DNA from 3 places in the Paenibacillus paludis genome. Region 2 is predicted to be linked to each of the others. Evidence: riboswitches for the same ligand, from Rfam matches in the RefSeq annotation. Region 2 holds a riboswitch; each other region holds the start of a gene.
What was found. Region 2 has a riboswitch for cyclic di-GMP ahead of ACAN56_RS30510 (flagellar assembly protein A). Riboswitches for the same ligand answer to the same signal wherever they lie in the genome.
Positions count from the first base shown of each region.

Region 1: another riboswitch for cyclic di-GMP. It lies ahead of ACAN56_RS12020 (S-layer homology domain-containing protein); the one in region 2 lies ahead of ACAN56_RS30510 (flagellar assembly protein A).
Region 3: another riboswitch for cyclic di-GMP. It lies ahead of ACAN56_RS09910 (collagen-binding domain-containing protein); the one in region 2 lies ahead of ACAN56_RS30510 (flagellar assembly protein A).

Region 1 is NZ_JBGJZP010000005.1:265,809-269,040, reverse strand. Features, by position in the region: gene ACAN56_RS12030 (SDR family NAD(P)-dependent oxidoreductase) at 1-436, opposite strand, end outside; gene ACAN56_RS12025 (TetR/AcrR family transcriptional regulator) at 738-1,418, shown strand; cyclic di-GMP riboswitch class I at 1,689-1,782, shown strand; gene ACAN56_RS12020 (S-layer homology domain-containing protein) at 1,834-3,232, shown strand, end outside.
Region 2 is NZ_JBGJZP010000025.1:6,559-9,790, forward strand. Features, by position in the region: gene ACAN56_RS30505 (FUSC family protein) at 1-759, shown strand, start outside; cyclic di-GMP riboswitch class I at 1,030-1,122, shown strand; gene ACAN56_RS30510 (flagellar assembly protein A) at 1,228-3,096, shown strand.
Region 3 is NZ_JBGJZP010000004.1:245,193-248,424, reverse strand. Features, by position in the region: gene ACAN56_RS09910 (collagen-binding domain-containing protein) at 1-1,527, opposite strand, end outside; cyclic di-GMP riboswitch class I at 1,611-1,700, opposite strand; gene ACAN56_RS09905 (YhjD family protein) at 2,325-2,738, shown strand; gene ACAN56_RS09900 (ASCH domain-containing protein) at 3,143-3,232, opposite strand, start outside.

The DNA of each region.
Region 1 (3,232 bases), on a different contig from region 2:
ATCCTGCGGTGGACGATACATTGATCACAGTACCAGAGCTTCTGCGCAGCATATCCGGCAAGAATAAATGAGTCATATTTACGACGGCAGCAACATTCAACATAATCTCCTCATGCTGCCGCTGGCCTGAGATTTGCTCGAACCTCCCATGAGTGGCAAATCCGGCATTATTGACCAGCAGCTCAATCTCAAGTTTCAACAGCTGGCATTGCTGGAACAATTCGCTTGGTGCACTTGCTTCCGTAAGATCCATAGCTATGACTTTGACTTTGATGTTATAGCTTCTTTCGAGTTCCGCTGCCAAGTCATCGAGTTTGTTCTTAGATCTGGCTACGAGAACCAGATGGCTTCCTTGTTTAGCCAGCTGTATTGCAAATTGTTCGCCAATGCCGGAAGAGGCACCTGTGACTAGCGACCATTTTCCTTGAATATTCATAAAATTACTCCTCCTATTAAAACGATGTATTCGTTAGGAAACGATGTTACCGATTGTGCGAAAAAAATTACTTTAAACGTAGTGCCCAAAGCAATATTAGCTTGTTAGTTGGTAACAGTGTTTCCTGTTGAAATCATAGTAACCTGCTGGCTGGAGAAAGTCAAACCTTCTTTTTTAAAATTTGCAAGAAGATATGTGCATGTATGATTGACTTTGTGGAATCGACTGTATAGAATGCGTGGTATATGATTGGAAACTGCGTTTCCCGAGAATAACAACATAACTAAAGAAGGCGATTAAGTTGAATGAACCTAATAATTTTGCTGACGCAAGCAATAGAAAGCTGACAACCTACCAGGAAGCCCGCTTACAGAACACAGCTAGTCTTCGTCAACTCGTAGTTGATGCAGCAGCCTTTATTCTTCAGGAAGAAGGGCCGGAAGCTGTCACCGTGCGAAAAGTAGCTCAGAAGATGGGTTGCTCGACCAAGATCATCTACAGTCTGTTTGCTAATAAAGAAGGTTTAGCCCAGCAATTATATCTGGAGGGCTGCAAAATACTCTCGAGCGAATTTGAGAGTGCTTCACAGTCAGAGGATCTGCAGCAGTATTTAATTAATCTGGCAGAAGTGTATTGGGAATTTGGCCAGCGCTATACCAGCTACTATAAATTGATGTTTGGGGGAGCATTTGCAGATTTCAAACCGGATGAGCAGAGCATGAAAGGCACTGTTACTGCTATGCGGCGCTTGTTGTCCGTGATTGTCAGCGCTCAAGAGCAAGGCCTAATTGCTGGTGATTCAAATGCGGAATTTATTGTAGGTACGATTTGGTCCTCTCTTCACGGAGTGATTCACCTGCACATAGGAGGACATTTAGGAAGTGTCGCAGCGTCGCACGCAGTGTATAAAGGAACGGTAGCTCTGCTTGCAAGCTCGCTGTTTGCACCTGCAGCCGCAGCCAAGCATTTAAAGCAGGAGTAGTTAGTGAAATCCTTTATATAGGGCCTGGGTTCGAATCCTGAGAGTCTATAACACAAAAAAACGGCAGAGATGCCGTTTTTTTGTTTCTAAATTTGTTTTAAATCTTTACAAATGCCGAAGAACGAGGACTATTTCCTAAAAAAGGAAAAGGTATATAAGTAAGGGAGAACTAGGACTTATTAATTTTATAGGGATAAATTCCGATAAAGAAAGAGTCCTGTACAACTAAAGTCACACCTGCATACCCATAACGGGACAGAAAAACCGAGTTTGAAACAAAGGCAAATCCGTACGAAAGTCGGAGACGCAAAGCCACGGGTCTACTTCATCCAAAGGAGGATGTTAAGACAGCCGGGCCGCTCAAGGCACTTGGTTTTTTGGCGTGCCTACAAATAGCGCTGGGGGAGAGAAGTAAATGAGGTTTAGAAGGAAAGGGAAGTTTTCGCGGACGGTTGTGTCCGCAGTGGCGGTGAGTATGCTTGTGGGCCTGTTTAGCGGAGGCCTTAGCATGAAGCAGGTTTTGGCTGCCGGGACCGATCCGGGTAGAACGGACTATAACGTATCCGGCGACCAGATTGTATGGCTGGAAGCAGAGGCCGACGGGGTGAAGCAGGTTCACGCGATGAATCAGGCCAGTGGTGCCAGCACTGTTCTTACATCGGGTTCATCCGCCAAGGATGCGCCTTATGTGAGCGGCAACGTTGCAGTGTGGGCCGACAAAGGAACAGAGCAGGAGTCTTCACTGAACTGGGATATTTACACTGCCGATCTTGAGACGGGTACCCGAAGAAAGCTTAACAAACAGTCTGGCACATATGGCAATCCGACTACAGATGGAGTCGGTGTAGTCTGGTACGAGCGCAAAAATTACGGCAGCATGATCTATCATGATCTGGCTACGGGTGTTGAAGCCGACCTCGGCGAAGGACGTTTCCCGGTGCTGGCCGGCGGCAATGTGGTGTATAAGAATGCCCGTGACGGGGGGCTCAGTCTGCTCCATTTGAAAAGCGGGGCTACGCGTGCACTTGTTAGTTTGGGCGGAGCAAGCTATGTGGACTGGTTTGTTTTTAACGGCAGCGATGTGCTGTTTAAGCAAAAAAATGGGTCTTCCGAGAGCAAATATGTGATTTTGAATATCAAGGACCTAACTGCTCTGCCTGTGGATCTCACCGAGATGAAGCCTGGAGGAACCCAGTATGCCTTCATGTCGATAGGTGAAGGACAGGCAGTTTTTCAAGAGGAAAGGGACGGTGCTGCCACATTGCAGCAAGTGAACCTTACTACATATGCAGTGAAATCACTGCCAGCAATAGAGCCCGGAACGAAGCTGATCGGCATTACCGGGGATAAACTGCTTTACAGCAAGAAGGATGATTACATAGAGTCGATAGACCTGAAAGAAGGATCAACCCCTCCGAGTCCGGGAGCCACTCCAAGTCCAGGGGTAACCCCAACGCCAGGAACGACTCCAACTCCAGGGACAACCTCAACTCCAGGTGCAGTTCCAAATCCAGGCGCAGATCCGAGTCCGGGTGCAACCCCGGAAGTGAAGACCACTGTAGTGACCGGAGCCAAGGACAGTCAGGTTATCGGAAGTGCGGGAGGTACTTTGTCTGTACTGAATGGCTGGGCACGGCTGGAGATTGCAGCAGGAACCTTCCCTGACAATACCACTGTAAGCTTGGCCCAAGCTGAGCTGGAGAAAGAAGTACTGCTCGACGCAACAGGCAAAAAACTGCTGAAGGCAGGTTCTGCGTGGCAGGTGCAAGCGAGTGCTCCGTTCCTGATGCCGGCCAAGCTGACGGTAGGGTACC
Region 2 (3,232 bases):
GGTGTGACCTCCGTGCTGGCATTGACCTTTTATCAGGACCCTTATATCGTGTGGAGAGTCGCGGAGACCTTAATCGGCGTGCTGATTGCCTTAATAATAAATATGATTATCGTCCCCCCCGGGGGGTTCGTCAAGGTTAAACGCCTGGCACTGGAAGGGACCCTGCTGCTGGCCGATGCCTTGACCGGACTCGCCGCAGAGAGCAGCAGTTCCAAGCAGGCTCCGGAGAGGCTGGTGCGTTCCGGACAACTGCTGGCGAAGAGCGACAAGCAGCAGAAAGAGCTGCACTATACGTTATCCCATTATCAATGCCGCGGCGGATTGCGGTCATTGACACAGGCAACCTCGCATCTGCAGAAGGTTCACCGCTACGTCAAGGAGATCGCCGAGGAGATTTCCCTCCTGCCTGCACATTATGCCGCAGCTGACTGGATGACAGAGGTCGTAACGGCAACCGCAGACTGCATCGCCTTGTATGGAACCAAGACTTTGTCCGATGCCGAATGCACCCGTTCGCTCCCCGAAGCGCTGCGCCGTGCCCGGGATCTGCAGTTCGCCTGGTTCTCCGAGCTGCAGGGTCAATGCTCGCTGACAGCAGTCCGCGATCTCGGAGCCGTCTTCTCCCATCTTAACCGGGTGCTGGAGGAAATTGAACGGGCCGATTATGCAGCCACAGTTATACCGGCACCAGCCTCCGTCCGGTCCGGAAGCGCGCGCGCCGTACATCTTGTTAAAAGAGGGCTCTCCCACAAGCTATAAGCTTGGGAGCGTCCTTTTTTTTGCAGAAACGACCCTGTCCTTTGAGAAAAAGGCAGGGTCGTTTTTGCTTGTAATATCGCTTGGACTCAAAGCCGTCCCTTTTAAAGGGATACCAGAGAGATTTATTATTAATAAGTTGAAAAATTAATACTAAAGTACTAGAATTAAGCTTGTTTGTAGATTTATTTTGGCAACCAATCCAGTATTGAACATTCCCTGTCGATTTGAGTCGATTAAATGACCTCATGCTGAATGTATATCATTGATCTATTTTTTTAAAGGCAAACTTCCCGAAAGGGCAGGACGCAAAGCGATGGGCCTAAGAATGTGAGACTATCCATTCATGGTCGCCAGGCTGCCAATTGAGATGTGACTTGGGTACCGGTAGATTAAGACAATCTATCATAGTCCATGATGCTCTTTTCTGTACAGATGCCATTGATTATACGAAGAAGCGAGGTTAGAGTAATGCCACAGCATATCATCGAGAAATTCAGGCATGTATTTCATACCACAACGCCAATCGGGAACCCCGATCTTCCGGCTCTGCCCTCTGTGCAGGCTAAGCCGCTCCGTGGGGGAGATGAGGATAAGAACGGACGTATTATCGTACAGAACAACCAAATATTCATCACTCCTCCTCTGCCCGGCGGCAAACCCGCTGTCATTTCCTCCGTTCACCCTGTGGTGTTGAATATTAACCGGAAGACGGTGACAGATCCTACGGAAGTAACCCCCACAGACCGTATCACCTGGGAGATTTGCGAGAAGCCGCAGTATCAGATTACCGTATCCGAAGATAAACTGAAGGTCTACTTCACGCTCTACCGTGCAGAAAAGTACGCCTGGAAGCTCGCCAGCTCCCCGGCTGCAGCAGATGTCACGGTCCGGGCGGAACCAAATTGCGGCCTGCTGCTGTCCACCCTTACGGTGGACCAGATTATCGCCGGCTTCAAGAAAAGCTCCATTATGCGCGATCTCAATATCCCGGCTCTTTATGCAGAGCTGAACAACCCTACCTATCTCCCGGTCTGCATCGCAGAGGGTAAAGCCCCTATTCCCGGCAAGAATGCCCGGCTGGAGCTGTTATTTGCTGAGGACAGGGAATATGAATTCATTCGGACTGCCGATCCTGCAGATTTCCCGAACCATCCAAGGGTTCCCTTTGTCCAGGAGGGAGAGGTCATTGCCTGTAAGCTGCCTGCGGAAGAGGGAGTGCCCGGCATCGACGTGTATGGCGGAATTATTCCCTCCCCGCCGCCGCAAGACATTCAGCTGGTCACTAAAGAATGTACAACCCTGCTGGCGGACGGCGGGATCGTCTCCCTCCGCCAGGGAAGGCCCCGCTTAACGGGATGCGGTCTGAACCGCAAGGTTTTTGATTTCCCCCAGACATATCTTGTTCCCGGGGATACGGACCCCGAAGCCGCCAAAATGATGTTCCCGGGTGATGTGGTCGCCACTAATGATATCGGAAACCAAACCATCCTTGAGGCGTTGGGAAATGTATACATATACGGCGATGTTACGCATGCGACAATCACAGCTACAGGCAGCATTTTTGTCCAGGGCAAGGTTGTCAGCAGCCAATTGTACTCCGGTCATTATGGAGCGAGACATAACCGCCTCTGCATGTACTCCGCTCTCTTGATGGAGGAAATGACCAGTCTGAGAAAAGCGTCGCAGCAGTTGGCGAATACCGTCCAATCACGCCAGCAAACCGTAAAATACGGTCTGGTCGTTATGCTGCTGCTGGAAAGCAAATATGACCATCTCCCCGGCCTGATCAGTGATCTCCAGGATGTTATTGCCGGGATGAATCCCGATTATCCTATCGACACCGGGCAATTAAGACATATGCTGGAGGTATTCCTGCACCCGGGGCAGTTCACCGATTTCTTCACGGATGCTGTTCTAAGCACCTTTCTGAGGCTGTTGCAGGATTTGCATGACGCCATATCCGGGATGCAGGAGGAGAATACACAGATCGACATTGCCTCGTCACAGCATAGCATTATTAAATCCGGCGGAGATCTCCATGTTCATAAGGAGGGGATTCTGCACAGCCAGCTGTTCTCTTCCGGCGATGTCCGTTTCGTAATGAACGAAGCGGAGTGCACGGACTCCTCAGTCGAGGCGGCAGGCTCCATCAGCGCACAGACTGTAGGGAAGCAGTCCTCCGAGAAATCGGTGCTTACCGCCGGCAATAATATTACAGTCCGCAAAATCTGCAACAGCGAAGTGACGATTGGAGAATACACCGCCAAGATCGACGGGACAGATGAAGAACTTGTCTTCACTGCCCAAAGCCTGCGGTTAAGAAATCAGGCGCATTAGCCTTCCTCTGCCCCAAAATATCTGATCTATATAGATTGAACTTATAATTCTTCTATTTTGGGATTGGCCGTGACTCCAGAGAATGTTTGGACTTCCGGCCGCTGTTAGGTTTGGATTTCCTGAATTTAACCGCGAA
Region 3 (3,232 bases), on a different contig from region 2:
CGGTATCGGCGTCGGTGTTGGCGTCGCCGTCGGTATCGGCGTTGGTGTCGGTGTCGCCGTCGCCGTCGCCGTCGGTGTTGGCGTCGCCGTCGGTGTTGGTGTTGGTGTTGGTGTTGGTGTTGGTGTCGGTGTTGGTGTCGGTATCGGCGTCGGTGTTGGCGTCGGTATCGGCGTTGGTGTTGGTGTTGGTGTCGGTATCGGCGTCGGTGTTGGCGTCGCCGTCGGTATCGGCGTTGGTGTCGGTGTCGCCGTCGCCGTCGCCGTCGGTGTTGGCGTCGCCGTCGGTGTTGGTGTTGGTGTTGGTGTTGGTGTTGGTGTCGGTGTTGGTGTCGGTATCGGCGTCGGTGTTGGCGTCGGTATCGGCGTTGGTGTTGGTGTTGGTGTCGGTATCGGCGTCGGTGTTGGCGTCGCCGTCGGTATCGGCGTTGGTGTCGGTGTCGCCGTCGCCGTCGCCGTCGGTGTTGGCGTCGCCGTCGGTGTTGGTGTTGGTGTTGGTGTTGGTGTTGGTGTCGGTGTTGGTGTCGGTATCGGCGTCGGTGTTGGCGTCGGTATCGGCGTTGGTGTTGGTGTTGGTGTCGGTATCGGCGTCGGTGTTGGCGTCGCCGTCGGTATCGGCGTTGGTGTCGGTGTCGCCGTCGGTATCGGCGTCGGTGTTGGTGTTGGTGTCGGTGTTGGTGTCGGCCCGACTGGCGGCACCGTTCCCTCAAAGGTATGATGATGCATCTGAATATAACCGCTGAATCCTTTTGCAATAAGGGTACCATGCAGCTCAGCTCGGCTGAATGCCACAAAGGCATGAGGCGCTAACATGGTGCCTTCAATGGTTGTGTTGCCATTTGCTACAGAAGAAGCTTCGTAGAAGTTGAACAGCACATTGTGAGGTTTGCCGTTCCACATTTGAAAATCCGGAATGACGACCTTATTCCCGCTTACATTGATAATTACCGTGGCATTTCCTGCAATGTTGAACTGGAGACCGTTGGTAACCGCCAAATCCGCAGCAGTCAAATGAATGACATTAAAGGAATCCGGAGCGTTAATCGTCATTTCCCCTCCATCTCTGACAAAGGGCTGCGTTTGTTTCAGAGCAGCGAGTTCACTCGAACGCTGAATCAAAAATTGCTCCTCAGCTTGAAAATCGATCGGATGGTCCTGCCGCGTACCTCCTTTAAGATCAGCTCCTGAACTTTTCATGCTGCCTCCATACACAGAGGTGCCATAAACTGTTCCATTTGAAAAGTCGATGTCTTTGCCGGCGATAAGCACATCTCCGCCCACAGCATCCTTGGATACTCCATATCCCTGAAGAGTAATATTCCCTGCAGCAGCAAGCCGTCCGTGAATCTGGTCATTGCTTTGCGAGAAATCTCCAAAGATAAAGGCATTGAAATTCCCGGCGACTCCCAGCACCGGTGTTGGGGTGTACGGCATACTTGCCGCCGCCTCTGCATTGATCCCCGGATGAAGCATATTGCCGATGGTTAAAATCCCCGTCAGAATCAAGGCTAATGATTTTTTCTTCAACAACGATATGCACCTCCTATGTAACTATTCTATGAATGCACAGATTAGCCCGTAACAACAAAAAGACCGCCAAGAAGGGTTAGCTTCATGGCGGCCGGACGATCATGGCACCTTTAGAGTGCTGTAGATTCCTGACTTTGCGTCCCGCTCTTTCGAACGGTTTGCGATTATACATGAGAAGTTGGTAACAGTTGTATTCTATGTAGTCTATGACTTTTGTTACTTTCGGACTAGAATCAGTCTATCTCTTCACCCCTCCGTTTGTCAATCTATTCCTTATTTTTTTTGATAGATTCTCTTAAAAAGTCCTCAATCCCGCATCACATAAGGGTTTCGTTGTATTTACCGATCATATAAAACAAATTTTCAATATTAAAAATTAGTATATTCGAACCACTTTTCAACTTATGTCGAAACGGCAAAAAAACTGTCGCCAGCTCTTGGCAGCAGTTTTTAGTCATTGTCAATTTTACACAAGTCAGCGGGCAACAGCCGGACTTAGAATTTGTATATTTTATAACAGCTGAACCCAGCCGATCATGGACATCCATAGTGGAACACTTAGAAACAACCCGAACAACAACCCGCGGCGGAGACTTCCCTCATAATTCATCACAATTCTCCTTATCAATGAGCTTTATTTTTCAATATTTATTATTTCAATTTTAATATAAAATAATTCTTATAATTATTTTGTGAATTATGTCACATTGTTTCAGTTGTTTAGAAATTCCATTGATTAATTTTTGAATAATCGGTTAAAATACGAATATACGTTCTTATTAGAGGTGATTGAATTTATGCATAGAGCGGAGAGTAACGATAATACACTGGTCAAATCCTATATATTGCTTCCGCTGATTTTATCAGCCTTTGAACGGGATTCAGCCATTATGTCGACACAACTGCGGACCCCCGCCCCATACATGGATGTTCTCCGTACTGCTGCGAATGCGGCTACTGCCGATCTGAGGGATGTGCGCGCCGAAATGAGGAAACGCGGAGTTAAGGTCTATGAACAGCAGCGGCTCCAGGTCGGCATCGAGGCCAAATTTATATGCCGGGGATATCATGAACGGATGCTGCTGCTGGATGACGTCATCGCTGCACAGGCCGCTATCCATATGCGCAAATACCTGGGACTCGATATCTCCGGCTACCACAGCTATGAGGAACAGTACAAAAACAAATCCGGCCCTCAAGCAAGCCTATAGCCTTTGGTGCGTTGAAGAATAAAAACAGGCCTCGCCATGGGAGTCGGCAAGACCTGTAAAGTACCCGCTATAGATTACATTAAAACCTTCCAATAACCCAATGTGCCGAAAATAACTACCAGCGCCACGGGATATAGAATTCTCCGGCTTACCTTATCCTTAAACGTAAGAAATAAACATAACATGCAAAGCCACGCAATAAGAAGACTGCCCATTTCCTATGCATACGCTCCTTCCTGAACACCTGATTGGCTCCGGCAGAGATAAGATACACAAAGCCCTATATTTAAAAAGATACCCGGACAGCATCCCATTCATACCTATATTTCACCGAACCGCCGGTACTGTCATAACATTTTCCGTCTATCCAGTTAGACTTGCCGGTCTGAAATTCCATAAGCGCTTCACCGCTTTCTTTGCAGAACAGGATGCTCCCAGAAGCCCAGTCGGCCTTTGGCCGGAATGTTGTCCTCAAGCGGAGTGACCCCCGTCAG